DNA from 2 places in the Caproicibacterium sp. XB2 genome. Region 1 is predicted to be linked to the other one. Evidence: riboswitches for the same ligand, from Rfam matches in the RefSeq annotation. Region 1 holds a riboswitch; the other holds the start of a gene.
The links. A riboswitch is a leader RNA that binds a small molecule or an ion and turns the genes downstream of it on or off. The one in region 1 is predicted to bind ZMP and ZTP.
Positions count from the first base shown of each region.

Region 2: it holds a riboswitch for ZMP and ZTP, as region 1 does, so the genes downstream of both, pflA (pyruvate formate-lyase-activating protein) here and pflA (pyruvate formate-lyase-activating protein) in region 1, are expected to answer to the same signal.

Region 1 covers NZ_CP173227.1:1,803,596-1,816,930, reverse strand. The annotation lists partial or broken gene ACIHKT_RS09080 (chloride channel protein) at 1-115, opposite strand, end outside; gene ACIHKT_RS09075 (hypothetical protein) at 538-741, shown strand; gene ACIHKT_RS09070 (sigma factor-like helix-turn-helix DNA-binding protein) at 738-1,037, shown strand; gene mnmA (tRNA 2-thiouridine(34) synthase MnmA) at 1,182-2,264, opposite strand; gene ACIHKT_RS09060 (hypothetical protein) at 2,146-2,781, opposite strand; gene ACIHKT_RS09055 (CpXC domain-containing protein) at 3,014-3,667, shown strand; gene trpE (anthranilate synthase component I) at 4,082-5,572, shown strand; gene ACIHKT_RS09045 (anthranilate synthase component II) at 5,556-6,137, shown strand; gene trpD (anthranilate phosphoribosyltransferase) at 6,195-7,211, shown strand; gene trpC (indole-3-glycerol phosphate synthase TrpC) at 7,208-8,011, shown strand; gene ACIHKT_RS09030 (phosphoribosylanthranilate isomerase) at 7,998-8,591, shown strand; gene trpB (tryptophan synthase subunit beta) at 8,584-9,768, shown strand; gene trpA (tryptophan synthase subunit alpha) at 9,765-10,541, shown strand; gene ACIHKT_RS09015 (aminotransferase class I/II-fold pyridoxal phosphate-dependent enzyme) at 10,684-11,853, shown strand; ZMP/ZTP riboswitch at 11,918-11,996, shown strand; gene pflA (pyruvate formate-lyase-activating protein) at 12,053-12,766, shown strand; gene pflB (formate C-acetyltransferase) at 12,855-13,335, shown strand, end outside.
Region 2 covers NZ_CP173227.1:1,942,116-1,957,806, reverse strand. The annotation lists gene ACIHKT_RS09770 (hypothetical protein) at 1-18, opposite strand, end outside; gene ACIHKT_RS09765 (hypothetical protein) at 48-422, opposite strand; gene ACIHKT_RS09760 (hypothetical protein) at 426-638, opposite strand; gene ACIHKT_RS09755 (metallophosphoesterase) at 717-1,184, shown strand; gene ACIHKT_RS09750 (phospho-sugar mutase) at 1,271-2,971, shown strand; gene ACIHKT_RS09745 (GNAT family N-acetyltransferase) at 3,304-3,846, shown strand; gene ACIHKT_RS09740 (chloride channel protein) at 3,888-5,165, shown strand; gene mnmA (tRNA 2-thiouridine(34) synthase MnmA) at 5,270-6,370, opposite strand; gene ACIHKT_RS09730 (hypothetical protein) at 6,367-6,909, opposite strand; gene ACIHKT_RS09725 (CpXC domain-containing protein) at 7,171-7,824, shown strand; gene ACIHKT_RS09720 (RNA polymerase sigma factor) at 7,922-8,221, opposite strand; gene ACIHKT_RS09715 (hypothetical protein) at 8,218-8,421, opposite strand; gene trpB (tryptophan synthase subunit beta) at 9,168-10,352, shown strand; gene trpA (tryptophan synthase subunit alpha) at 10,349-11,125, shown strand; gene ACIHKT_RS09700 (hypothetical protein) at 11,234-11,548, shown strand; gene ACIHKT_RS09695 (aminotransferase class I/II-fold pyridoxal phosphate-dependent enzyme) at 11,714-12,907, shown strand; ZMP/ZTP riboswitch at 12,959-13,037, shown strand; gene pflA (pyruvate formate-lyase-activating protein) at 13,097-13,858, shown strand; gene pflB (formate C-acetyltransferase) at 13,855-15,691, shown strand, end outside.

The DNA.
Region 1 (13,335 bases):
TGGCCAGAAGCACAAGGTTTGTGCCGCGGCTTTTTTTCACACCGCAGAACTGATACAGCCATGCTATCAGTAAGCCGCCAACGGGCAACAGGAAAAGCAGCCATGAATGTGCCATTCGCGTTTGGGTACTCCACTTCATTGCATAGTAAAATAAAGTTCCCACGCCGCCTCCAATTACAATGCCGATGATTATACTAAAAAGAATCCATTTTAAAAAGCTTAGTAATCGTGTTTGCCAATGCTGCGCTTTTTTTCTAATTTTCTCTTTCTTCAAAACAGAATCCTCCCCTTGCTGCATTTGTGTTTGTTCTGCAACAGTACTACATGGGATGGACCGCTGCAAAAAAAGTCGATATTTGCTTTTATTTTTATTTTAGCATGCCCTAAACAGGGTTGCAAGGGGAGCAGTGTCCCAATATTGGGACACTGCTCAAAATAAAAGAACATATATTCGGAAATGCCTTGATGATTTGCCTTGAATTTTGTATGATGGAAATTAGAGGAATTCCGCTGCACAGAGAAAGTGAGTGGTAAAACATGGATTATCAAAAATGGGGACAGGATTATCTTAAAGAAGCAAAAATGATTCAGGAACATCTGCAGCCGGTCAGACAACGTCTCAAACAACGCGGACTGAGTGTGGAGGAGAGCCGCAATCTTGCGGCACGGGAAAGCATGCTCTATCAGATGTATTTGGAATGCCGCAGTACGGGACTTTATTTACAGAGGTCCTTTCGATGAGGCACCGTATTCTTAGTTATGACTTGCTTCCGCAGGAATTAGGGACACCTCAGCCAGACCAGACAGATTACCGATATGCTGCCATGTGCCGTGCTCTTCACCTTGCCATACAGCAGGAACTGACACAGCGGCAGAGAATTTGCATTGAAAAACGTCTTGCAGGGGAAAAGGTCAAGGATATTGCAGCCGATTTGGGAGTGGCATCCCCAACCGTTACCCAGCATGTAAAGCGGGGTGTGCGACGCTTAAAACATGCGCTGCAGTACAGCTGCTTTTATCCGGAAGAACCGTTATGAACGGATCCCTAATACCACAATGGCCTCATGGCAGTGAAAAGGTACTTTTTGGAGTTATTCAGTAAAGAAACCGCGAGTTCATACATTTAGAAAGTAAAAGCAGACATCATGTCTTTTCAAAAAACATGATGCCTGTTTTTATTTTTATTCTTTTATTCCTTTTACAATCGTACCGCCGCCCAAAAGCAAATCACCATCGTACAAAACGACTGCCTGACCGGGAGCAACAGCACGCTGTGGTTCCGCAAAGTGCAGAAGCAGTGTACCATCAGGCTGGATCGATGCCAGTGCAGATGCCGGCTTTGCCTGATAGCGGATTTTTGCCTGTACCTGTAGCGGTGTTTCCGGTGCGGGAATAGATACCCAGTTCAGGTCATCTGCCAACAGGCTGCGGCTGTACTGGCTGCCTTCCGGGCCGAGGACAACCTGATTTTGCGCGGTATCCAAACGGGTGACATACATAGGCTGGCCAAAGGCGATACCAAGCCCTTTTCGCTGGCCGACCGTATAATGTGTCAACCCGCGGTGCCGGCCGAGTACATGACCCTTTGCATCTACAAAGTCGCCGGGGGTACTGTCATGTCCGTTATGGCGGCAGAGAAAACCGGCATAATCCTTGTCTGGGACAAAGCAAATTTCCTGACTGTCTGGTTTCTGGGCAACTGGCAGGCCGGCTTCCTGAGCGATGCTGCGGACTTTTGGTTTGGGCAGAGCGGCAAGCGGAAGAAGAGTGTGGGCAAGCTGTTTTTGTGTCAAACTGTAAAGAACATAGCTCTGGTCTTTGCCGTAAGGGGAGGCATATAACTGCCAGCGGCCGTCCGGTCCCTGCTGCACTTTCGCATAATGACCTGTGGCAATGGCATCACAGCCCAGTTCTTCTGCACGGCGAAGCATTGCACCGAATTTAAGCCAGCGATTACAGCGGATGCAGGGATTTGGTGTGCGGCCGACGGCATATTCGGAGACAAAATTGTCAATTACTTTTTGCTCAAAGAGTTCTGTAAAATTAAAGACAAAATGGTCAATGCCAAGCGCATAACAAACACGGCGTGCATCCTGCACATCCTGAAAGGAACAGCATCCGCCTTCCCGCGGCGGGAAAGACGGGTCATCCAAGTGCAGGCGCAGCGTGCAGCCAACAACTTCCCAGCCGCTTTTCTGCAGCAAAAGAGCGGCGACGCTGCTGTCCACGCCGCCGCTCATGCCGACTAAAACTTTTCCCTTCAAGTTTCCGGCTCCTCTGGCGCAGCTTCTTCATCAGCCGGGTTACGGCTGGCGCTGGCTGTGCGGAAGAAGCGGGTTTCTGCTGCGGCTGCTCAGTAGAAGGCTCCTGAACTGGCGGAGCAGATTTTTTATCCTTATCGGAGGATTCCGCATCCTGCTCGTCATCGTTATCCTCATAGAATTTGCAGGTACCGCAGTCATCTTTACAGTCGGTGCATTCTGTTTCATCAACAGAAGCAAAATTGGATTCGCGGATTTCATCCATGTGATCAAAGGCACGTTTCATACGGCGGTCGCTGTCATCGATGCAGGCGCAGAGCGCGTCCGTCTCAGCATTACCCTGATCGCGGAGGTGTTCATAAAAATATTTTCCGAGTGCAACATAAGCACGGGCACTGTTTTCGCGCTCATTTTGAATGACAATATGCAGGCGGTTAATCACAGCGGAGCGGTGGTTCTTTTCCCGCAGGCTGTTAAATGTGCTGGCCATCTGGCTTCCAAGAGAATCAAGTAATCCCATTTTGTTCCCTCCGTACCGCGACCGGAAACACTGCCGGTGCGGAAAAATTAAGACCTGCTTTTATTATAACGCATCTATCAGCTATTTAACAGCATAATTTATGGAGAAGAAAAATTTTTCTGAATATCCATGAAAAATTTCCAGAAAGAACGCTTTTGGGTAGGAAAGCTGGGTCACATGTGATATAATACAATTATTATTTTGAGAAGAAACACGGAGGTGTTTTTGCTTTATGTCTACTCAGGTAAGCAAGGATGTCTGCTGCCCGCAGTGTGGAAAGCCGGTACGCACAAAATTATGGACAGGCATCAGCGCAAATACAGAGCCGGTTTTGCGGCAGAAAGTTCTGGATGAAACGCTTTTTGACTGGCAGTGTCCGCACTGTGGCTATCAGGCAGAATTGGTCTATCCCTGTCTGTACCACGATAAAGAGAAAAAATTTATGGTGTATCTGGTGCCGGAGGGCAGTAAACAGGCTTTGCGGAAAGTTGAAGTAGACACGCGCTTCCCACAGCTTGCCGGGGTGCGGAAACGCGCGGTGACGTCCCCAATGGAGCTTAAGGAAAAAGTCCTGATTTTTGAGGCTGGGCTGGATGACGTTGGGGTGGAACTTGTCAAAGCCGGTCTTGCTGCAATTGTAGAGGAAAAACAGAATAAAACAGTGGAAATCGGCTGCTTCTGTTTTGCAAATCAGGAAAAGGACCGTATCGGGTTCCTGTTCTTTCTAGAGGGAGAAGAGAATCCCCTAAAAAAGGCAACCCGTTTTGCCACTTATCAGGAAGCGATGGAGATCAGCAAACAGTGCGGCGGCGAACTAGGCGACGACTTTGTTCGCGTGGACAGTCAGTTGGCGGCCCGTCTGCTGGAAAAATACCGGAGGCTATAACAGAGTTTGTCCTCTTAAAAATTTTTTAAAAACTATTGACAGATTTTTGAAGATGTGTATAATATAAAATAAAATTAATAATTTTCTTGCTAAACCGATGAAATGGAGATAAAAACGGCACAAGCGCGTACAGAGAGTCCGGGCAGATGAGAGCCGGACCGTGAGCGGGCTGTTAAATGGACCATTGAGGGCACAGCGAAAGGTGCTTCGCACTGAGTATCCTGTGACGCAGGGCCTGCGTAATGGGCTAGGGGTATGTTGGTACTCCGCAAAGGGTGCGGTTTTCATAACCGCAAAGCAAGGTGGCACCGCGAGCCGGATTTTTCAGGCCCGTCCTTGACAGACAGTATTCTGTTTGTCCTGGGCGGGCCTTTTTGTATGCCCCCCGGGAAAATCTATCGGGAGGGATCATCTATGATAAAACCAACCTTGGAAGAAGTCAAACGTTTTGCAGCACAGGGACAGTACCGGATTTTGCCGGTCAGCCGGGAAATTTATGCAGACATTAAAACACCGATCGAGGTACTGCGTATTCTGCAGGCGGAAAGCCACCACTGTTTCCTGTTGGAAAGTGCAGAGAGCAAACGGCATTGGGGCCGCTATACATTCCTCGGTTTTGACCCCAAACAGGAGATTACCTGTGCAGACGGAGAAATGTGTGTGCGGGGGGAAACAGAAGAGCACTTTCACACACAGGACCCGGGCGCTGTGCTGAAAAAGATTCTTGCAGCTAATAAAAGCCCGCGGCTTTCGGAGCTGCCTCCCTTTACCGGTGGCTTGGTCGGTTATTTCTCTTATGACTATGTGAAATACAGCGAGCCGGAACTGAAGCTGGATGCCGAAGATCAGGAAAATTTTAATGATGTGGACCTGATGCTCTTTGACCGTGTAATTGCATTTGACCATTTCCGCCAGAAAATCGTGCTGATTGCGAATATCCGCTTAGACGGGAATGTGGAAGCTGCCTATGCAGATGCACAGAAAGAATTAAAATACTTAGCCAACCTGATTCGGAACGGAACACCTGCGCAGCGGAAACCGGGCCGTATGACCTCTCCGGTGCGTCACCTTTTCACGAAAGAGGCATATTGCCAGATGGTGGAACGTGCAAAGCAGTATATTCGGGAAGGCGATATTTTTCAGGCTGTACTCAGCAACCGGCTGGATGCTGACTTTGAGGGCAGCCTGCTCAATACCTACCGGGTGCTGCGCACGTTGAACCCGTCTCCATACATGTTCTATTTCTCCAGTGATGACATTGAAATTGCGGGTGCTTCCCCAGAAACATTAGTAAAACTTGATAACGGCGTGCTGCAGACTTTTCCACTGGCGGGTTCCCGGCCCCGCGGAGAAACAGAGGAACAGGACCGCCAGCTGGAACAGGATTTACTGACGGACCCCAAAGAACTTGCCGAACACAACATGTTGGTGGACCTCGGCCGCAACGACTTGGGCCGTATCAGCGAATTCGGTTCCGTAAAAGTAGAAAGGCATCTGCAGGTACTGCGGTTTTCCCACATCATGCACCTTGGTTCCACAGTCACCGGAACCATCAAGGACGGATTTACGGCACCGGATGTCATTGGCTCCGTCCTGCCGGCCGGGACCCTTTCCGGTGCGCCGAAGTTTCGTGCCTGTCAGATTATCAATGAACTGGAAAATAACCGGCGCGGGATTTACGGCGGCGCAATTGGTTATTTGGATTTTACCGGAAACTTGGATACCTGCATCGCCATCCGCATCGCGTTTAAAAAGAACGGAAAGGTCTTTGTCCGTTCCGGCGCAGGCATTGTGGCAGACAGCATTCCGGAGCAGGAATATCAAGAATGCATCAACAAAGCAAAGGCGGTTGTGGCTGCCCTGCAGGAAGCACAGGAGGAGATTGACGATGATTTTGCTGATTGATAATTATGACAGCTTTTCCTATAACCTTTACCAGATGGTCGGTGCCATGGAGCCGAATATCCGGGTTGTGCGCAACAGCGAATTTCCAGTCAAGCAGCTGGCAGAGATGCAGCCGGATGCAGTGATTTTAAGTCCCGGCCCCGGTCGGCCGGAAAATGCAGGGGTGTGTGAAGAAGCGGTGCGCTTTTTCACCGGAAAAGTGCCGCTGCTGGGCGTGTGTCTTGGACACCAAGCAATCTGTCAGGCATTCGGAGGAAAAATTGGCTATGCGAAACAACTGATGCATGGCAAGCAGTCACAGGTGAAACTCAGCCAAGATTGTCCGCTGTTCTGCGGGCTGCCGGAAGTGATCGGTGCGGCGCGGTATCATTCCCTGTCCGTTCAGGAAGCAAACCTGCCGCCGGAACTGAAAGTTGCGGCACGCAGTTTGGATGACGGCGAAATCATGGCAGTGCAGCACCAGACCCAACCGGTATTCGGCCTGCAGTTTCACCCGGAGTCCATCCTGACACCGCAGGGGGAAAAAATCCTGCAGAACTTTTTAAAGCTTTGTCCCCAAAAATAAATTTTCATCTATCTAATCGAATCCGTGCTGAATGATTTTTTATAGGAGGCTGCCGAAATGATTAAAGAAGCGATTGCACAGCTTGTTGAAAAAAAAGATCTTGACTACAAAACCGCCAATGAAGTCATGAACGAAATTATGAGCGGAAAAACAACACAGGCACAAATGGGGGCCTATCTGACTGCTCTGCGCATAAAAGGGGAGACGATTGAGGAGATTACCGCTTCTGCCGCGGGGATGCGTGCCCACTGCGTCAAATTGCTGCATGATATGGATGTGTTGGAAATTGTGGGAACCGGCGGTGACAACGCCAATTCTTTCAACATTTCGACTACATCCGCAATTGTGGCATCGGCGGCCGGTGTACCGGTAGCAAAACACGGCAATCGTGCCGCTTCCAGTAAATGCGGTGCTGCGGATGTGCTGGAAGCACTGGGCGTCAATATTACCCTGCCGCCGGAAAAAAGCACGGAATTGCTCAAAAAGATTAATTTGTGTTTCCTGTTTGCGCAGAATTATCATATTGCCATGAAATATGTTGCACCCGTCCGGAAAGAACTTGGAATCCGCACCGTGTTTAACATTCTCGGCCCACTTTCCAATCCGGCAGGCGCCAATATGGAGCTGATGGGTGTTTATGAGGAAGCGCTGGTGGAACCGCTGGCACGTGTGCTGACAAACCTCGGGGTTAAAAGCGGCATGGTCGTGTATGGGCAGGATCGGTTGGATGAAATTTCACTTTCTGCTCCCACTACCGTTTGTGAGCTGCAGGGGGGTCAGTATTGCTCCTATGTGATTCAGCCGGAAGATTTTGGCTTGACGCGCTGTCAGAAAGAAGACCTGGTCGGTGGTACACCGGAGCAGAATGCTGCTATTACCCGTGCAGTTCTGTCTGGTGAAAAAGGGCCAAAGCGAGATGCTGTGCTGCTGAATACCGCTGCTGCGCTGAAAATTGCGGGAAAAGTTTCCAGTATTGGCGGAGGTGTGCAGCTTGCTGCACAGACAATCGACAGCGGAGCGGCAAAAGCACAGTTGGAACAGTTTATCCGGCTTTCTAACGGAGAAAACGTATGATTTTGGATGATCTTGCCGCCGCCGCAAGAGAACGGGTGGCACAGCGGAAAACAAAGAAATCGTATGAATCTTTATTGGCAGAAGCGGAAGCGCTGCCGGCGGACCGGACATTCCCATTTGAGCGTGCACTGAAACAGCCGGGACTTTCTTTTATCTGTGAAGTGAAAAAAGCTTCCCCCAGCAAAGGGCTGATTATGCCGGATTTTCCGTATCTGCAGATTGCAAAAGATTATGAGGAAGCGGGTGCGGCTGCCATTTCTGTGCTGACAGAACCAAAGTGGTTTCTGGGAAGCGACCGGTATCTGCAGGAAATTGCACAAACGGTACAAATTCCTGTACTGCGCAAGGATTTTACGGTGGACCCGTACATGATCTGCGAAGCAAAGCTGCTGGGCGCATCGGCTGTGCTGCTGATTTGTGCCATCCTAACAGACCGGGAACTGCGGGACTATCGGGAGTTGGCACAGCGACTGGGCCTTTCCGCTTTAGTAGAAGCCCATACGGAAGAAGAAGTGCAGCGGGCACTGGCATCTGGTGCAAGGATTGTCGGTGTCAACAATCGGAATTTGAAAAATTTTACCATTGACCTTTCTGCAGGAGAACGGCTGCGCAGGCTGGTGCCGTCGGATGTGGCTTTTGTTTCAGAAAGCGGCGTGAAAGGGTCAAAAGAAATTGCCGACGTTTGCCGGATGCAGGCGGATGCTGTCTTAGTTGGGGAAGCGCTCATGCGTGCCCCGAACCGGAAACAGCGTCTGCGGGAACTGCGTGGGAAGGGGGGAGCCGAATGTGACGAAAATTAAAGTATGCGGTCTGACACGGATGCAGGATATTCAAACTGTGAATGAGGCAGAACCGGATTACGTTGGGTTTGTATTTGCAGAAAGCCGCCGGAGAGTAACACCGCAGCAGGCGGCAGAACTCCGTGCCGCGCTTGCACCGGAAATTCTGCCGGTTGGTGTCTTTGTCAATTCTGCAGTGGCAGAAATTCTGGCACTGCTGCAAAGCGGCACAATCACCATTGCCCAGCTGCATGGGCAGGAACCGGCAGAAAGTGTTCGGCAGATTCAGCAGGCCGGATTTCCGGTGATTCAGGCATTCCGTGTACAAAGCACGGCGGATATTGCCCGTGCGGAAGCCAGCCCGGCGGATTTTTTGCTGCTGGACAGCGGCGGCGGAACCGGAACGGCATTTGACTGGAGTTTGGTACCGCCGATTGACCGCCCGTGGTTTCTTGCAGGCGGGTTGACACCGGAAAATGTACAGGAAGCGGTGCGGAAGCTGCATCCTTGGGGGATGGATGTTTCCAGCGGTGTCGAAACTGACGGAAAGAAAGACAGAAATAAGATCTTTACGATAATCAGGAGGATACGAAATGGCTAAAGGAAGATATGGCGAATTCGGCGGGCAGTATGTTCCGGAAACGCTGATGCATGAGCTGCACCGGCTGGAAGACGCCTACGAATATTATAAAAAAGACCCGCAGTTCAGGAAAGAACTGCATGACCTTTTCTGTAATTATGCAAACCGTCCGTCCCTGCTTTATTATGCAGAGAAAATGACAAAAGACCTCGGCGGTGCGAAAATTTACCTTAAGCGCGAGGATCTGAACCATACGGGCTCCCATAAAATCAATAACGTGCTTGGGCAGACACTGCTTGCAAAAAAAATGGGAAAAACACGCATTATTGCAGAGACTGGCGCGGGCCAGCACGGCGTTGCGGCTGCAACCGGAGCGGCATTGCTTGACATGGAATGCGAAGTCTTTATGGGCGTGAAAGATACCGAACGGCAGGCGCTGAATGTTTACCGCATGGAGCTGCTGGGTGCAAAGGTACATCCGGTCACGACAGGAACAGGCACACTGAAGGATGCGGTTAATGAAGCCATGCGGAACTGGACCACCCGTGTGGACGACACCGCCTATGTAATAGGTTCGGTTATGGGACCGCACCCTTATCCCATGATGGTGCGCGACTTTCAAAGTATCATCAGCAAAGAAGCAAGGGAACAGATTCTGAAGACAGAGGGCAAGCTGCCGGATGCGGTGCTTGCCTGTGTCGGCGGCGGAAGCAATGCGATGGGGATGTTTTACAATTTTATACCTGATAAAGAAGTTAAACTCATTGGCTGCGAAGCGGCCGGACGCGGTGTGAATACCGCGCAGACGGCAGCAACGATTGCCACCGGAAAATACGGCGTTTTTCATGGCATGAAGTCCTATTTCTGCCAGAACAAATATGGCCAGATTGCGCCGGTCTATTCGATTTCCGCCGGCTTGGATTATCCGGGAATCGGGCCGGAACATGCCTATCTTTACGAAACCGGCCGTGCGCAGTATGTGCCCATCACCGATGATGAAGCAGTGGACGCCTTTGAGTACCTTGCCCGTACAGAAGGAATTATCTGTGCAATTGAGAGTGCACATGCAGTGGCCTATGCGAGAAAACTGGCCCCAACCATGCGGAAAGACCAAAGCATGATTATCTGCCTTTCCGGACGGGGCGATAAAGACGTGGCGGCAATGGCACGTTACAGGGGGAGGAACGTTACAGAATGAACAGAATAGGAAAGGCATTTGAACATGGGAAAGCATTTATTGGGTTCCTCACAGCGGGGGATCCTTCCCTGGAAAAAACAGAAGAGTTTGCGCTGGAAATGGCCCGGGCCGGCTGTGACCTGATTGAAATCGGCATCCCGTTTTCCGACCCGATTGCAGAGGGACCGGTCATTCAGGAGGCAGATCTGCGCTCGCTTTCCGCCGGCACCACAACTGACGGGGTTTTTAGGATGGCTGCGGATCTGCGCCGTAAAACAGACGTTCCGCTGGTATTTATGACTTACTATAATCCGGTTTTCAGCTATGGCAACGAGAAATTTTTTGCCAACTGTCGGGAAAGCGGTATTGACGGTATTATTGTGCCGGATCTGCCCTTTGAAGAGAAAGGCGAAATTACAGAAGTTGCTGCAAAAAACGGCATTCAGGTCATTTCTATGATTGCGCCGACTTCTCAGGAACGCATCCGCATGATTGCCAAAGAATCGGAAGGGTTTCTGTATGTGGTGTCCTCTCTCGGTGTAACAGGTGTGCGGACAAAAATTGAGACAGACCTTAGTGCAATTCTGAAAATTGTGCGGGAAAGTACCGATACTCCTGCGGCGGTCGGTTTTGGTATCAGTACGCCGGAACAGGCGGAAAAAATCGGCAGGACTGCAGACGGCGTCATTGTGGGCAGCGCCATTGTGAAGCTGATTGCCAAATATGGGACGGATGCCGGAAAGTACGTTTATGATTATGTCAAGTCCATGAAAGATGCCCTGAAACGTATTTAGGCCTGTAAAAAGCCGCATTCCTTGGAGTGCGGCTTTTTTTACACAACTTTCCGGAATAAGTTGACGAATTCCTACGTGCAGCGTACAATTTAACAAAGAATTCAAAAATGATACTTTGGAGCGCAGAATAGGAGTCGTTAACATGCAGTTTGCAAAGAGAATGGAACAGTTCCGGGAAGGCATATTTTCGGAATTGCTGACACTAAAAAAGGAAAAAGAAGAGCAGGGCACCACCGTTATTGACTTGAGTGTGGGAACGCCGAATATTCCGCCGGAAAACCGGATTCGACATGCGCTGGCTGCAGCGGCAGAGGACCCAAAGCAGTATATTTATGCCATCAACGACACGGCAAAACTGCAGCAGGCGGTTGCCCAGTGGTATCAGCGCCGGTATGGTGTTCAGTTAAATCCGGAAACGCAGATCAAATCTCTGCTGGGGTCTCAGGAAGGCTTGACACACATTGCCCTTTCAATTGTCGACCCAGGTGATACTGTGCTGGTTCCAGACCCCTGCTATCCGGCTTTCAGCTGCGGACCGATGCTTGCCGGTGCGCGTCTTTGCTGGATGCCAATGAAAAAAGAGAATCATTATCTCATCGACTTTGATGCTATTCCAGAAGAAGAGGCAAAAGCCGCCAAACTCATGATTGTTTCTTATCCGAACAATCCTACCACGGCGGTCGCACCGGATTGGTTTTATGAAAAACTGATTGCCTTTGCCCAAAAGTATGACATTATTGTGCTGCATGACAATGCATACAGCGAGCTGGTTTTTGACGGTAAAACCTGCGGCAGCTTCCTGCGTTTCCCGGGTGCTATGGATGTCGGTGTGGAGTTCAATTCTTTGAGCAAAACCTACGGTATGGCCGGTGCGCGGGTCGGCTTTTGTGTAGGAAATCAACAGGTTGTTTCCATGCTTAAAAAGCTGAAATCCAATTTGGATTACGGCATGTTCCTGCCGATTCAGAGGGCCGCTGTGGAAGCAATTACAGGGGAACAATCTTGTGTGCAGCGGACCTGTGCGGCCTATGAGAAACGCCGGGATTTTTTGTGGGAACAGTTTGAAAAGCTCGGCTGGCATTTTGAAAAACCGGCTGCCACAATGTTTGTCTGGGCACCGATTCCCGAAAAATATGGAATGGACGATAAACGCTTTACACTGGACCTGATTCAGCAGGCTGGCGTTCTAGTCACGCCCGGCAGAGCATTTGGGCCAAGTGGGAAGGGCCATGTCCGAATGGCACTGGTGCAGGAGAAGGCAGCTTTGCAGGAAGCTGCAGAACGGATGAGCAAGACCAATATTTTCAACTGAATTACAGGAAACGGTTGAAAACTTTTGCTTGATAAGTTCCCTTTTATCCGTTATTCTAAGCCTATAGCAGCCATACAACTGACGGAAGTGGAGAATACCACATGAAGTATGGTGAAGAAATGCCGACCGTCTGGGCGAAAACCCGGATGGTGCGGCATTTTTTTGTACGTACCTCCGGAACAGAAAAGGAGGCAATAATTTGGTATTCGGAAAAATTCATTCGGTAGAAACCATGGGAATGGTGGATGGGCCCGGCATCCGGGTGGTCGTTTTTCTGCAGGGGTGTGCCCTGCGGTGCCTGTTTTGTCACAATCCGGACACATGGGAAACGAACAGCCCGTCTGCAGAGGAAGTTTCCCCGAAAGATCTGGTCAAAAAGATTGTGCGGTATAAGCCATACTTTGCAAATGACGGCGGCGTCACGTTTTCCGGTGGGGAGCCGCTGCTGCAGCCGGAATTTCTGTTGGAAACACTGAGGCGCTGCCGGGAAGCGGGCATCCATACCTGTCTGGACACGGCCGGATGCGGAAAAGGCAGCTATGAGAAAATCCTGCAGTACACCGATCTGATTCTGTATGATGTGAAGCAGATTACCGAGGAAAATTACCGAAAAATGACCGGACGCGGTTGGGAAGAAACCAAAAGATTTCTGCAGGCCGTGCAGAAAGCCGGTACGCCGGTCTGGGTGCGGCAGGTTGTGGTGCCGGGTTTGACAGACGGGGAAGCTTATATGGAAGCGCTGCAGACATTTATCCGCACCTATGTGCCGAATGTGCAGAAAGTGGAACTTCTGCCGTATCATCTGCTGGGTGTGCATAAGTATGAAGTGATGGGGCTCCCTTACCGGCTGAAGGGGGTGCCGGCAATGGATACGAAAAAGACACGGATGTGGCAGGAAAAATATTTTTCATAAAAGAGTTTTGCCTCACGATTCTTTTCCTTCTCAAACAACAGGAATACTAAATGAAAAGCTGAAATAAAACCCAATTTGGAGGTATACAATGACAAGTGCATGGAACGGATTTACAGAAGGACGCTGGCAGAGAGAAATTGATGTACGCAGCTTTATTCAGAAAAATTATACGCTTTATGAGGGCGATGAGAGTTTTCTGGCCGGACCAAGCGAAAAAACAATGAAAGTTTGGAATAAATGCAAAGATCTGCTGCCGCAGGAACTGAAAAAAGGCGGTGTACTGGATGTGGAGACACACCGCATTTCCGGTATTAACAATTTTGAGCCGGGCTATATCGACCGTGAAAATGAAGTGATTGTCGGGCTGCAGACCGATGCACCGCTCAAGCGTATGGTGAACCTTTACGGCGGCATGCGCATGGCAAAACAAAGTCTGGAACAGTATGGCTATCAGCTGGATCCGGAAATTGACCGGCATTTCAGCGCATACCGCAAAACACACAATCAGGGCGTTTTTGACGCTTATCCGAAACGTGTGCGCACGGCACGGCACGTAGGCCTGCTCACCG
Region 2 (15,691 bases), 140 kb from region 1:
CGATTCTTCTGTAGCCACGGTGGAACACCCCTTTCCCTCTGTATTTTTTACAGTGAGCCCAGCAGCCCCGCCTGTTTCAGCATAGGCAGGGCACGCATCAGCTGCATCAGCCGCAGGGCTTCATCCAGTTTTTTCTGCCGTGAGGTTCCCAGCAGCGGCCGCAGGGCATGCAGAAGGCGGGTACTGTTGTCCTCCTGCTGCATGGCGGAAAACATGGGCGCAAGCTTTGTAACCAGCCCAAGCGTTTCTGTGTTCAGTCCGCCAATTCCAGCGGGCGGCGGTGCGGTTGGGGTGGGTTTTGGTTTTGACGGAGGTGCATTGGCGGCACCGCCGCCGCCCAGGGCACCCATAATGGACTGCATCTGCTGCATGGTTGACGGGTCGTTGAGCATGGCAGAAAGTTTTTGGGCAAGGTCTTCCATAGGTTATTTCCCTCCGCCGAATTTTTTCATCAGTTCTTTTGCCTGCGGTGTTGAAAGTAGCTTTTGGGTAGCTTCCTTGCTGTTCAGTACATTGTTCAGCTGTTGTTTTTCAGTTGGGGTCAGCTGCTGTATCAGCTGCTGCACCTGTTCTGGGGTGACTTTCTGCGGAACTTTGCTGGGAAAGCCCGACAGCGGACGATTAGAACGGTTTTGCATAACAGCGACACTCCTTCTGTGTAAATTATGCGTACTGTCCTTACGATATGACACGGAAAAAGAGGAGGTTCTTACAGAATGCGTATACTGGTCGTGTCTGACACACACCGTGACCGATGGGCTTTGCATCGGGCACTGGTGGCACAGCCGAAGGCGCGAACCGTGATTCACCTGGGTGACGGCGAGGAAGAAGCACGGGAAGTGCAGGCTTCCTTTCCGGAAAAGACTTTTTATATGGTGCGCGGCAACTGTGACTGGGGCAGCAAACTGCCTGCCCGCCTGATAGAAAAGATTGGCGGCGTCACTTTTTACATGACGCACGGCTACGCCGAGCACGTAAAGTACGGCATGGATGAGGTGGAGCAGGCCGCCCGTGAAAACGGCGCGCAGGTTTTGCTTTTTGGCCACACGCATGAGGCGCTCACCGCATACGACAGCGGTCTTTATATCCTCAACCCCGGCTCCCTGCACGGCAGCACGGGAACGTATGGTTATGTCGACATTACAGGGGCCGGTATTGTTACAAATATTGTGCATCTGCATTGACTTATAAATCATGAAATGGTAATCTAATGGTAAAAGTATCCGCGCCAAAAAGACGCGGCATGGAAACTGGACAGGAGGATTTTTGTATGACGGAGTATGAAAAATGGCTCGCGCAGGATTTGGCGGACCCGGACCTTATGAAGGAACTGCGGGAGATTAAAAATAAGCCGGATGAGATTAACGACCGTTTCTACCGCAGCCTTTCCTTTGGTACAGCGGGTCTGCGCGGCATCATCGGTGCCGGCACCAACCGCATGAACGTTTACACGGTGGGGCAGGCAACTCAGGGACTGGCCAATTATCTAAACAAACATGTGCAGGGCCGCCGCCCCAGGGTAGCCATTGCGTATGACAGCCGTATTAAATCCGAGGTTTTTGCCAAAGTCAGTGCCGGTGTGCTGGCGGCAAACGGCATTGCCGCCCACATTTACCCATGGCTGTCCCCAACACCGACCCTGTCCTTTGCCGTGCGGGACTTGCGCTGTGATGCGGGCATCAATGTTACAGCAAGCCATAACCCCGCGCAGTACAACGGATACAAGGCATATGGCAGTGACGGCTGTCAGATTACTGCCCAAATGGCAACGGATGTCCAGAACGAGATTGACCATACTGATATTTTTAAGGACGTTCATTTCATCAGCTTTGATGAGGGCGTGAAGCAGGGCCTGATTTCTGTCATTCCAGAGTCGGTGCTGGACGCGTTTCTGGACGCGGTTTATGCGGGGCGTATTCTGCAGAAGCCGTGCGGCAACCTGAAGGTTGTGTATACACCGCTGAACGGAACTGGCCGTGTGTGCTGTACCCGCATTATGGAACGCCTCGGTGTACAAAAAGTGGACGTAGTGCCGGAGCAGGAGTGGCCGGACGGGAACTTCCCGACCTGCCCATTCCCGAACCCGGAGATTCGGGAGGCACTGCAAAAGGGCATTGCGTTGTGTGAAAAAACCGGCGATGACCTTTTGATTGCCACGGACCCGGATTGTGACCGCTGCGGCATTGCCGTTAAGCAGGGAACCGAATACCGCCTGATGACCGGCAACGAGGTGGGTGTGCTGCTGCTCAACTTCATTGCCAGCGCGAAAAAGGAGCAAGGCCGCCTGCCGAAAGCACCGGTTGTCGTCACCAGCATTGTCAGTACAGATATGGTTGCCGCGGTTGCGGCAACCTATGGGGTGGAAGTTCGCCGTGTGTTGACCGGCTTTAAGTATATCGGCGACCAAATTGCCGCGCTGGAGGCCAAGGGCGAGGAGGACCGCTTCCTGCTTGGCTTTGAGGAAAGCTACGGTTACCTTTCTGGCGGTTATGTCCGCGACAAGGACGCTGTTGACGCCACCATGCTCATTTGCGAGATGGCAAGCTGGTATAAGAACAAGGGTATGACGCTGGCAGATGCAATGGAGGACCTGTACAAAACTTATGGATATTACCGCAATGAGGTACTGAACTTCGGCTTTGAGGGCGAGGACGGCATGGTCCAGATGCAGCAGATTATGGAACGCCTGCGTAAGCATACGCCGACCGAAGTTTCGGGGTTCCGTGTGGCCGGCTGGAGCGATTACCAGCGCAGTGTACGCAGTGACGCCGGCAAAGAAAGCAAGATTAACCTGCCGCAGTCCAATGTACTGGAATATCGGCTGGAGAACGGCTGCAAGGTCATTGTGCGGCCCTCCGGCACCGAGCCGAAAATTAAAATTTATCTGTCCGCAAAGGGTAAAAATGAGGCAGAAAGCGCCGCACTGACCGAAAAACTGGCCGCCGGCGGGAAAACACTGCTTGGCATTTAAGAAGCAGAATTTCTACATAACATAACAAATTGACGAATTGTGTCGAAAACTTTTTTGCAGAAATGCTAAAAAAATTACGATTTTCCTTGACGAACCCACAAAGATGCGGTATACTATAAACAGTACAAAGTTCGGACAAACGTGGTCCGCGCGATATATTGGAATCAGCGCCGTGCAAAAAGATGCAGTCCGCTTTGCGGGCAGGAACTTGTATAATGAGGGCAGCCTTTATGGCTGCCCTTTTTGCTGTCTGCTTGTTTTTTTCAGTGGGCTCCCTTATAATAAAAATAAATTCGGCCGAAAAGGCCTGTTTACAGAAAGCGGGGAAGGGAATGGAACACTGCGGAAATATCCGTCCGGCAGCGGCGGACGATGCGGCCCGGCTGGCGGAAATATATGCGCCTTATGCTGAGGAAACCGTCATTACCTTTGAGGAACAGGCGCCGAACGCGGCGGAGATGGCGCGCCGTGTACAGCAGACACAGCGGGAATATCCATGGCTGGTGTATGAAGAGGACGGCCATGTGCAGGGATATGCGTATGCGCACCAGCTGCAGTCCCGTGCGTCGTTCCGCTGGTCGGCGGAAGTCAGTATTTATATCAGCTGGCTGCAGCGCGGACGAGGAATAGGCCGTGCCCTGTATGAGCAGCTGGAAAACCGGCTGCAAAAAATGGGCTGCATTCAGCTGTATGCGCAGATTGCCGTGCCAAATCCGGAAAGCGTGGGATTTCACCATGCGTGCGGGTATGAGGACATCTATCTTTATCCCCATGTAGCGTACAAACTTGGAAAATGGTGTGACCTTGCCGTCCTGACAAAACAGTTGCAGCTGCTGCCGGAACATCCGGCGGACCTGACGGACTGGCGGCCGTAAAAGCGGACCGGGACCGAACAGGAAGGGGAAATCTGGCGACAATGGACGAAGAGAAAAAAGAAAATTTGAAGCAGCGTGCCAAGCATAACGGTCAACGGCTAAAGGCCTTCTTCTGCTGGGTGCTGCTCAGTGTCGGAATTGGCGCTGTCATTGGTGGCGGTGTAGGCACACTGTTTTATTATACTTTGCAGTGGTGTACGCAAATCCGTATGCAGCATAGCTGGCTATTGTATTTATTGCCGCTGGGCGGCTTGTTTATCGTGTGGCTGTACCATATCTGCGGTGTCAAAAAAAGCCGCGGTACAGATTTGGTGCTGCTGGCTATCCGCTCGCCACAGCCGCTGCCCGCGCGCATGGCACCATTGATTTTTGCGGCGACCGGCATTACACACTTGTTCGGCGGTTCCGCCGGACGCGAGGGTGCGGCCCTGCAGATTGGCGGCAGCCTTGCCTACGGCACGGGACGCCTTTTTAAGCTGGACGAAAAATCCCTGCATATAGTGACTATGTGCGGTATGGGCGCCGTCTTTTCGGCACTGTTTGGCATGCCGGTTGTAGCGGGCGTTTTTGCGCTGGAGGTTATCAGTGTAGGGGAAATGTACTATTCGGCGCTGGTGCCGGTGTGCATTTCCAGTGTGCTGGCTTCCGGCATTGCGCAGAAACTCGGTGCCAAGCCGGCGCACTTTGTGATTGCCGCTATGCCTGGCGGTATTCATTTGCAGACGGCGATGCAGACAGCACTGCTGGCGGCGCTGTGCGGGCTGGTAGCGATTCTGTTCTGTCGCGTGCTGCATCTGGCAGGAAAACTTTACACACGGTTCCTTCCCAATCAGTATATCCGGGTGCTGGTAGGCAGCGCGCTGATTATCGGTATTACACTGCTGGCGGGCACAACGGACTACGAGGGCGCCGGCGGCAATGTCATTGCGCGGGCAATCTGCGGACAAGCTCGGCCGGAAGCGTTTCTCATGAAAATACTGCTGACAGCGCTGACACTGGGTGCTGGCTTTAAGGGCGGCGAAATTGTGCCCAGCTTCTTTATCGGCGCAACGTTCGGTTGCTGGATGGGTGGCCTGCTGGGGCTAAATCCCGGGTTAGCTGCCGCCATTGGGCTTATCAGCCTGTTCTGCGGCGTAGTCAACTGCCCCATTACAGCCCTGCTGCTGGGCTGCTCGATGTTTGGCTACAGCGGTGCACCGTACTTTTTCCTAGCCTGCGCCATTTCCTATGCGCTTTCCGGATATACAGGCCTTTATGCGGAACAGACTATTTTGTACAGTAAATTTCATGCGAAATTTATCAATAAAAAAGCGGAATAAACGGCCGCTTCTGCGAACAGAACATGAAAAAAGCACAGGCGTATGGCAAAAAGCGAGGGGTGCTTTTTACCGAATGTCTGTGCTTTTATTTCAGTTTTACAAGGCTATATGTCAGCGGGCGGCAGGTCCGGAAAACCCTGCTGAATCACACCACCGCCCAGCAGCAGCGGACCATCATACAGCACAGCGGCCTGCCCGGGAGCGGCAGCACGCTGCGACGTGTCGAAAGTTAGGAGCAGGGAGCCGTCCGGCCGGGGGGAAGCCAGCGCTGCTGCCGGCTTTGCCAGGTAGCGTATTTTTACCTGTACGCGCAGGGGCCTGTCCGGTGCGGGAATGGATACCCAGTTGATTTCCTTTGCCAGCAGGGAACGGCTATACTGGCTGCCCTCCGGACCGAGGACAATGCGGTTGTTTTTGGCGTCCAGATGGGTGACGTACATGGGCTGTCCAAAGGCAATGCCCAACCCTTTGCGCTGTCCAACCGTGTAATGCGTCAGCCCGCGGTGTCGGCCGAGGATGTGGCCGCTTTGGTCGACAAAGTCGCCAGGGGCGCTGTCATGCCCACAGTGGCGGCAGAGAAAGCCCGCATAGTCGTTGTCCGGCACAAAACAGATTTCCTGGCTGTCAGGCTTGTGGGCCACCGGCAGGCCGGCTTCCTCCGCTAGGCGGCGGACCTCCGGCTTCGGGAGACTGCCAAGCGGCAGCAGCGTGTGCGCAAGCTGATCCTGTGTCAAACTGTACAGCACATAGCTTTGGTCTTTGTTGGTGGGGGAGGCCAGCAGCTGCCAGCGGCCATTTTCACCCTTTTGTATGCTGGCGTAGTGTCCGGTGGCAATCGCATCACAGCCGAGTGTTTGTGCACGCTGCAGCATGGCGCCGAATTTCAGCCAGCGGTTGCAGCGAATACAGGGGTTCGGCGTGTGGCCGGCATTATACTCTGCGACAAAATTGTCAATGACTTTTTCTGAAAACAAGTCTGTAAAATTAAATACAAAATGGTCTATGCCGAGCGCATAGCAAACACGGCGCGCGTCCTGTACATCTTTGTAGGAGCAGCAGCCGCCGTCCCGCGGGGGAAAGGCGGGGTCGTCCAGATGCAGGCGCAGTGTGCAGCCGGTAACCTGCCAGCCCTGCTGCTGCAGCAAAAGAGCAGCAACGCTGCTGTCGACGCCGCCGCTCATACCAACTAATACTTTTCCTTTCACGCCTGTGGTTCCTCCGGAGCTGCCTCTTCATCGGCAGGCGTTACAGCAGGAGCAGCGGGTGTTTCCTGCGGATGGTTAGCACTGTCGCTTTCGGATGGAACTGGTTCGTCAGCCGGTGCGGCGTTCTGTGAATTATCCGCCGGTGTTTCCGGCTCAGTGGGAGCCCAGCCTTCAGCGACATCCGAGTCCATGCCGTACTGGCAGTTACCGCAGTCACTGTCACACTCAGTACATCTGTCTTTCTGCGCAGCTTCTGCGTCATTTTCTTCGCGGATTTCTTCCAAACGCTGGAACGCGTGCTTTAGACGGCGGTCACTTTCATCGATGGAATCGCACAGGGCTTCCGCTTCGGGGTTACCCTGACCGCGCATATGCTCATAGTAATATTTCCCCAGTGCAACGTAGGCACGGGCGCGTTCCTCGCGGTCATTCCGAATGACAATGCGCAGGCGGTTTACAACAGCGGTGCGGTGGTTTTTGTCCCGCAGGCCGCCGAATGTGTCGGAAATTTGTTTTCCAAGGTCGTTAAAAAGTCCCATAATACATCCCTCCATACCGCACAGGCGGAAATGCCGTGCGGAAAATAAGCGTTGCGGTACTCATAAACGAAAAGTTACATATCTATTATACCGCATCTTCATTTTTTTGAACAGTAAAAAAATGTGCGGATACAGTGTTTTCAGTGAAGGAATAAAAATTATGTCAAAAGGGGGTTTCTGGTAGGCATTCGGCGCGAAATGTGGTATAATAAACAGAATTCATTTGGAGAATGGGAATGAACACGGGGGTGTTTTTCTTTTATGTCTACACAGGTAAACAAGGACGTATGTTGTCCGCAGTGCGGCAAGCCGGTGCGCACCAAAATGTGGACTGGAATCAGCGCGGACACAGAGCCGCTTCTGCGGCAGAAAGTACGGGATGAAACACTGTTTGATTGGCAGTGCCCGCACTGCGGCTATCAGGCAGAGCTGGTCTATCCGTGCCTTTACCACGATAAAAATCACAAATTTATGATTTACCTGGTACCGGAGGGAAACGAAAAAAGTCTGCGGAAAGTGGAAGTAGACAAACGCTTCCCGCAGCTTGCCGGTGTCAAGAAGCGTGAAGTCGCTTCCCCCATGGAGTTAAAGGAAAAAGTGCTGATTTTTGAGGCCGGTTTGGACGACATGGGCGTTGAACTGGTGAAGTCCGGTCTGGCGGGCATTGTGGAAGAGCGCCAGCACGTATCCGTGGAGGCAGGCTGTTTTTGCTTTGCCAATACGGAAGCGGACCGTATGGGTTTTGTCTTTTTCATTGACGGAAAAGAAGAGCCAATCAAAAAAGCCACCCGCTTTGCTACTTACGAAAAAGCAATGGAAATCAGCCATGACTGCGGCGGTGAGCAGGGGGATGACTTTGTCCGCGTGGACGGCGGGGCTGCTGCCCGCGTACTGGAAACCTATCAGCGCACATAACAAAAAAATAAGCCCGCCCCAGACAGGGCAGGCTGTCAAAAAGGGCTTTCCGCTGTAAAAACAGCGGAAAGCCCTTTTGCTGTCGAACAAATGGAGTTTATGGTTTTTGCAGGAACTGACAGCTGTACTGCAGGGAACGCTGCAGCCGCCGGGAGGCACGCTTTAAGTGCCCGCATACGGTGGAGGGCGCAAGACCCATATCAGCGGCAATTTCCTGTATTTTCAGACCCGCCAGACGGCGCTCCGTGCAGGCACGCTGGCGGGGGGTTAGTTCCTGCCGGATGGCCAGACGCAGCGCACGACGCATGGCGATGCGTCTGGTGTCTGGTTCTTCCCGGTTTTGTGGTGTGCCGAGTTCCTGCGGCAGCAGGTCATAGCTTAAAATGCGGTGCCTCATGGCCGGCTCTCCTGCAGATGGCGCCCGGTTGCACGGCACTCAAGGTACATCTGATACAGCATACTTTCCCGCTGGGCGAACTTTTGACTTTCTTCCACACCTAGGGTGCGACTTTTCAGTGCTTTGCGAACAGGCAACAGGTGCTTTTTCAGTACCTCCGCTTCTTGCAAATACTCTTGTCCCCATTTCCAGTTATCCATATTCTTAACCACTCACTTTCTCTGTGCAGCGGAATCCCTCTAAATTCCATCTTACAAAACTTTGGAGTGATATGCAATACTTTTATGAACAAATGTTTGAACAAAGGGGAGCTGAGGTCCATTTTTGGACCTCAGCTCCCCTTTTTACGGGTAAATTTATGCAGAACAGGAACACATGGTCCCTTGAAAGGGCAAAAAAGGGCATGCCACAGGAAATCACCCTGCCGAGAAATTTTTCAGTTCCGGTAAAAAAGTGCAAAAAGCAGTTGACAAATTCTGTTCGCTGCGTATAATGGTAGCAAATCAAATATTACTTTAAACCGATGAAGTGGAGATAAAAACTGTCCATTGCCCGTACAGAGAGCCCGGGAAGCTGAGAACCGGACCGAAAGCAGGCAGTTAAATGGACCACTGAGGGCGCGGTCAAAGGCAGCTGAAAGCTGCCAAGTATTCCGCGACGCAGGGCCAGCGTAACGGGCCGGGAGTATGCTGGTACTCCCAATAAGTGTGCGGCACTTTGCCGCGAAACAAGGTGGCACCGCGAGCCGAGAATTTTTAAGGCCCGTCCTTGGCGGATAGATTATATTCTGTCTGCCCGGGACGGGCCTTTTTGCGTTCTTTCCCGGGGACAAAAACTGTGGGAGGGACAAATATGCCGAAACCATATTTGTGGGAGACGGGCCGATATACAGCTGAACGGCCGCAAAGACCCAAAAAAATAGATGGTATGATTAGGAGGCTGCGCAATGGCTAAAGGAAGATTTGGCATTCACGGCGGGCAGTATGTGCCCGAAACACTGATGAGTGAGCTGAAAAGGCTGGAAGAAGCCTATCTGTACTACAAAGAGGACCCGGCGTTTCAGGAGGAACTGCATACTCTGCTGTGCGGTTATGCAAACCGGCCGTCACTGCTTTACTATGCGGAGAAAATGACCAAGGACCTCGGCGGCGCAAAGATTTACCTGAAGCGTGAGGACCTGAACCATACCGGTTCCCATAAAATCAACAATGTGCTGGGGCAGGTACTGCTGGCAAAACGCATGGGAAAGACACGCATTATCGCCGAGACCGGCGCGGGACAGCACGGTGTCGCCGCCGCGACCGGTGCCGCCCTGTTGGGCATGGAATGTGAAGTGTTCATGGGGGAAAAGGATACCGAGCGGCAGGCGCTGAACGTGTATCGCATGGAACTGCTGGGTGCAAAGGTTCACCCGGTGACCAGCGGCACCGGCACCCTAAAAGACGCCATTAACGAGGCCATGCGGGAGTGGGCCAGCCGTGTGGACGACACTGCCTATATCATCGGTTCTGTCATGGGGCCACACCCGTACCCAACCATGGTGCGTGACTTCCAGAGCGTTATCAGCAGGGAAGCACACCGGCAAATTTTAAAAATTCAGGGCAAACTTCCGGATGCTGTGCTGGCCTGTGTGGGCGGTGGCAGCAACGCTATGGGAATGTTTTATCATTTCATTCCCGACAAAGAGGTTCGTCTCATCGGCTGTGAGGCCGCGGGGCGCGGCGTAGACACCGCACAGACTGCCGCCACCATGGGAACCGGAAAACTCGGCGTTTTTCACGGCATGAAGTCCTATTTCTGTCAGAACCGGTACGGCCAGATTTCACAGGTCTACTCCATTTCCGCTGGGCTGGACTACCCCGGCGTTGGTCCAGAGCACGCCTATCTGCGTGACATCGGCCGGGCACAGTATGTGCCGGTTACGGACGACGAGGCCGTGAACGCATTTGAGTACATTGCCCGTATCGAGGGCATTATCTGCGCGATTGAAAGTGCGCACGCGGTGGCCTACGCCATGAAGCTGGCACCCACCATGCGCAAAGACCAGAGCATGATTATCTGCCTTTCCGGCAGAGGAGATAAAGACGTGGTGTCCATTGCCCGCTATCGAGGGAGGGACTTGACAGAATGAACAGAATACACAAGGCTTTTGAAAACGGAAAAGCACTTATTGGGTTTATTACAGCAGGTGACCCGTCCCTTGAAAAAACAGAGGAATATATCCTGCAAATGGTTAGGGCCGGCTGTGACCTGGTGGAAATCGGCATCCCATTTTCGGACCCTATCGCCGAGGGAATTGTCATTCAGGAAGCTGACCTGCGCGCGCTGCAGGCCGACACGACCACGGACGGTGTTTTTGACATGGTAGAGGACCTGCGGCAAAAGACTGATGTGCCGCTGGTCTTTATGACCTACTACAATCCGGTCTTCAGCTACGGCAATGAGCGCTTCTTTGACCGGTGCCGCAAAGTCGGCATAGATGGTATCATTGTACCGGACCTGCCGTATGAGGAAAAGGGAGAGATTCAGGAAACCGCCCGTAAAAATGATGTGAAAGTGATTTCCATGATTGTACCCACTTCCCATGAGCGTATTCGCCGCATTACGGGGGATTCCGAGGGATTCTTGTATATTGTTTCCTCCATGGGTGTAACCGGTATGCGCAGCCAGATTAACACCGGCCTTGCCTCTATTCTGAAAGAGGCACGGGAAAGCACACAGACACCGGCGGCGGTCGGTTTTGACATCAATACACCGGAGCAGGTAAAGAAAATTGGCAGCATTGCGGACGGCGTCATCGTTGGCAGTGCCATTGTTAAGTTGGCAGAGAGGTATGGGGACAATGCCGGCGGGCATATCTATGCGTATGTCAAATCCATGAAGGACATTTTGAGGGAAATATGAGTATGGGAGGCTTTTCACTGTTTGTTTTCAGAATGTTCGCAATTTGTCTGTTTTCTGTCCACAGAAACTGCCTACGATAAAAAGCAAACAGGGAAGGAGGCGGCAGCTTTGAGAAAAATGCTTCTGCGAAAAACGGACGGTTCCGAAAAAGAGGTTACCGGGCGGGAGTGGCGCCGCCGCCACAGAGGTGGCAGCCGGAAGGATATGACGGCGCTGTTGTATGCCCTGCTGGCGGCTTTTTCCGGCGCCGGTGTTGGCTGCCTGACGGGGCTTGCGTTTCCAACGTATGATTTGGTCGGCCTGCCGCATATCTCTGCGGCCGCGCTGGAAATTGGATTATTGCTGGGTGCTGCGGTGGGGCTTGTTACGCTGCAGCTTGTCCGTACCCTGCTGAAAAGATGGAAAAAAGCAAAGAAACCATAAAAAAGCGGAACTGCTTCGGCGAAAATGGCCGGGTAGTCCCGCCTTTTGCATTTTAAAAAAACAAATGCTGCAAAAAGTTGACGAATGCTGTTCCTGCGTGTACAATTTCCGATAGACCTGCCATTCTTTCTTAGGCAGAACAGGAAGAGAGAATTTTTGTGGGCAATGAAAAAAGGGAGCGTGCAGGAATTGCAGTTTGCAAAGAGAATGGAACACTTCGGGGAGGGCGTCTTTTCGGAATTGCTGGCCCTGAAACAGAAAAAAGAAGCACAGGGAATGCAGGTCATTGACCTGAGCGTCGGCACACCGAATATCCCGCCGGTGGAGGCTATCCGCCGGGTGCTGGCGGAGTCCGCGCTAGACCCGACACAGTATATTTATGCCATCAGCGACACGGAAGCACTGCAGCAGGCAGTGGCGCAGTGGTACAGCCGCCGCTACCAGGTAAAGCTGGACCCGAACACACAGGTATGTTCCCTGCTGGGTTCACAGGAGGGCCTGACGCATATTGCCCTGTCCATTGCGGACCCGGGTGATACTGTGCTGGTACCGGACCCGTGCTATCCAGCTTTCAGCTGCGGGCCAATGCTGGCAGGAGCCAAGCTCTGCTGGATGCCCCTAAAAAAAGAGAACAATTACTTAATCGATTTTGACGCGATTCCGGAAGCAGATGCGAAGGCGGCCAAGCTGATGGTGGTGTCTTACCCCAATAACCCGACCACGGCACTTGCCCCCGACTGGTTTTATGAAAAGCTCATTGCTTTTGCCAAAAAGTACGATATTATTGTGCTGCATGATAACGCCTACAGTGAATTGGTGTTTGACGGCGTTCACTGCGGCAGCTTCCTGCGGTTCCCGGGTGCCGCCGATGTCGGTGTGGAATTTAACTCGCTGAGCAAGACCTACGGCATGGCCGGTGCGCGTGTGGGTTTCTGTGTCGGCAACGCGCAGATTGTTAAAATGCTGAAAACACTGAAGTCCAACCTGGATTACGGTATGTTCCTGCCGGTTCAAAAGGCTGCGGCTGCTGCCATTACCGGGGATCAGTCCTGTGTGGAGCGTACCCGTGCCGCTTACGAAAAGCGCAGGGACGTGCTATGCAGTGCGTTTGAAGCTTTGGGCTGGCACTTTGCAAAGCCGGCGGCAACCATGTTCGTTTGGGCGGAAATTCCCGCAAAGTACGGCGAGGACGATACTCGCTTCGCACTGGAGCTTGCGGACAAGGCCGGTGTGCTGGTAACGCCGGGCAGTGCGTTTGGCCCCAGCGGAAAGGGTCATGTACGCATGGCCTTGGTGCAGGACGAAGAAGCTTTGCGGCAAGCCGCTGACCGTATGCGCAAAACGGATATTTTTGCGTAAAACCGAAAAAAGTACTTGACTTTCCGGCGAAAAGCCGGTATGCTGAAGCCATAGCAGCCATACGACTGACGGAAGTGGAGTATACCACATGGAGTATGGCCAAGAAGAGCCGACCGTCTGGGCAAGCACCCGGGCGGTCGGCCCTTTTTGCTCTTTTTGACCCCCGGAAGAGAAAAGGAGGGCAGAGATTTGATACTGGGAAACGTACATTCACTGGAAACCATGGGAATGGTGGACGGCCCGGGCATTCGTGTAGTGGTTTTTTTGCAGGGCTGCCGTCTGCGGTGTCTGTTTTGTCACAACCCGGACACATGGCAGGAACAGGGCGGCACCCAGATGACGCCGGAAGAAGTGACACGGAAAGTTCTGCGCTGCCGGCCCTACTTTTCACGCGGCGGCGGTGTTACCTTTTCCGGAGGTGAGCCGCTTCTGCAGCCGGAGTTCCTGCTGGAAACGCTGCAGCTGTGCAAAAAAGCGGGCATCCACACCTGCTTGGACACTGCCGGATACGGCTGCGGCAGCTATGACGAGATTCTGCAATACACCGATTTGGTCCTGTATGATGTGAAGCAGATTACAGAGGAAAGCTATCACTGCATGACCGGACAAAGCTTAACCGAAACCACGCATTTTTTGGCTGCCGTCAAAAAAGCTGGTACACCGGTGTGGGTGCGCCATGTAGTCGTGCCGGGGCTGACGGATGGTGAGGCGCATATGCAGGCGCTGCGCACATTTATTGACAAAAAAGTACCCAATGTACAGAAAGTGGAGCTGCTGCCGTACCATCTGCTGGGCGTACACAAGTACAAGGTACTGGGCATTCCGTACCGGCTGGCCGGTACGCCAGCAATGGACCCATCCTTAACGGAACAGTGGCAGCGGTGCTATTTCCCAGTAAACAAAGGAGAAAGAAATCCGACACCAGAGCAAACGGGAGGTACTGTAAAATGAACAGTGCATGGAATGGTTTTCAGGAAGGCCGCTGGCAGCGGGAAATTGATGTACGCAGCTTCATTCAGAAAAACTATACACTTTACGAGGGAGACGAATCCTTTTTAACCGGCCCCACAGAGAAAACAGAAAAGGTCTGGGGAAAATGCACGGACCTTCTGCAAAAGGAACGGGAAAACGGCGGTATGCTGGACGTAGAAACCAAGCGTATTTCCGGCATCAACAATTTTGAGCCTGGTTATATCGACCGAGAAAACGAAGTGATTGTCGGCCTGCAGACGGACGCACCTCTAAAACGCATGGTGAACCCATACGGCGGTATGCGTATGGCAAAGGAAAGTTTGGAACAGTATGGCTATCAGCTGGACCCGGAAATTGAACGTCATTTTACCGCTTACCGCAAAACACACAACGACGGTGTGTTTGACGCTTATCCCAAACGTGTGCGGACGGCACGGCACGTCGGCCTGCTGACCGGCCTGCCGGATGCCTATGGCCGCGGCCGCATTATCGGTGATTACCGCCGGGTGGCGCTTTACGGTACCGATTACCTAATTGAGCAAAAGAAAAAAGACCACGCAGAATTGGACGGCCCTATGACAGAGGAGCGTATCCGTCTGTCGGAAGAAGTCAGCGAGCAGGTCCGTGCACTGCGGGAAATGACCAAAATAGCGGCGTCCTACGGGGTGGATATTTCCAAACCGGCGGCGACGGCACAGCAGGCAGTACAGGCAGTTTACATGGGATACCTTGCCGGTATCAAAGAAAACAACGGTGCCGCGACCAGCCTGGGACGCACTTCTACATTTTTGGACGTTTACATTCAGCGGGACCTTACGAACGGCACACTGACCGAGGCGGGCGCACAGGAGCTTGTGGACCAGTTCATTATTAAGCTGCGTTTGGTGCGGCATCTGCGTACGCCGGAATACAACGAACTTTTCGGCGGCGACCCCACTTGGGTGACAGAGTCCATCGGCGGTGTCGGCATGAATGGCCGTTCGCTGGTCACCAAAAATTCATACCGCTATCTGCATACACTTATCAACCTTGGCACTGCGCCGGAGCCGAACCTTACGGTTTTGTGGAGTGAGCACCTGCCGGAAGCGTTTAAACGCTACTGTGCCAAGATTTCCATTGCAACCGATTCTATTCAATATGAAAATGACGATATCATGCGGCCAATTTACGGCGATGATTACGGCATTGCCTGCTGTGTGTCCGCTATGAAGCTGGGAAAACAAATGCAGTTTTTCGGTGCGCGCTGCAACCTTGCAAAAAGCCTGCTGCTGGCCATTAACGGCGGCGTGGACGAGCGTATGGGTGAGCTGGTGGTGCCGGGCATTGCGCCGCTGAACGGCGATGTACTGGATTACAGTAAGGTTTGGGAAAACTACAAAAAAGTAATGCAGTATGTGGCACAGCTTTATACGGACGCGAATAATATTATTCATTTCATGCATGACAAGTATGCCTATGAAGCAAGCCAGATGGCCCTGCACGACACGAATGTGGAGCGGCTAATGGCGTTTGGCATTGCGGGGCTGTCCGTTGCGGCAGACTCCCTTTCTGCAATCAAATATGCGAAGGTGCATCCGGTACGCGACGAGCAGGGAATTGCCGTGGATTTTCGTACGGAGGGAACGTTCCCCCAGTACGGCAACGACGATGACCGTGCCGACGATTTGGCGGTGGATATTGTGGAATACTTTATCGGTGAGCTGAAAAAGCATCCGCTGTACCGCGGAGCAAAGCACACTATGTCGGCGCTAACGATTACCAGCAATGTGATGTATGGCAAAAAGACCGGCACCACACCGGACGGCCGCCGCC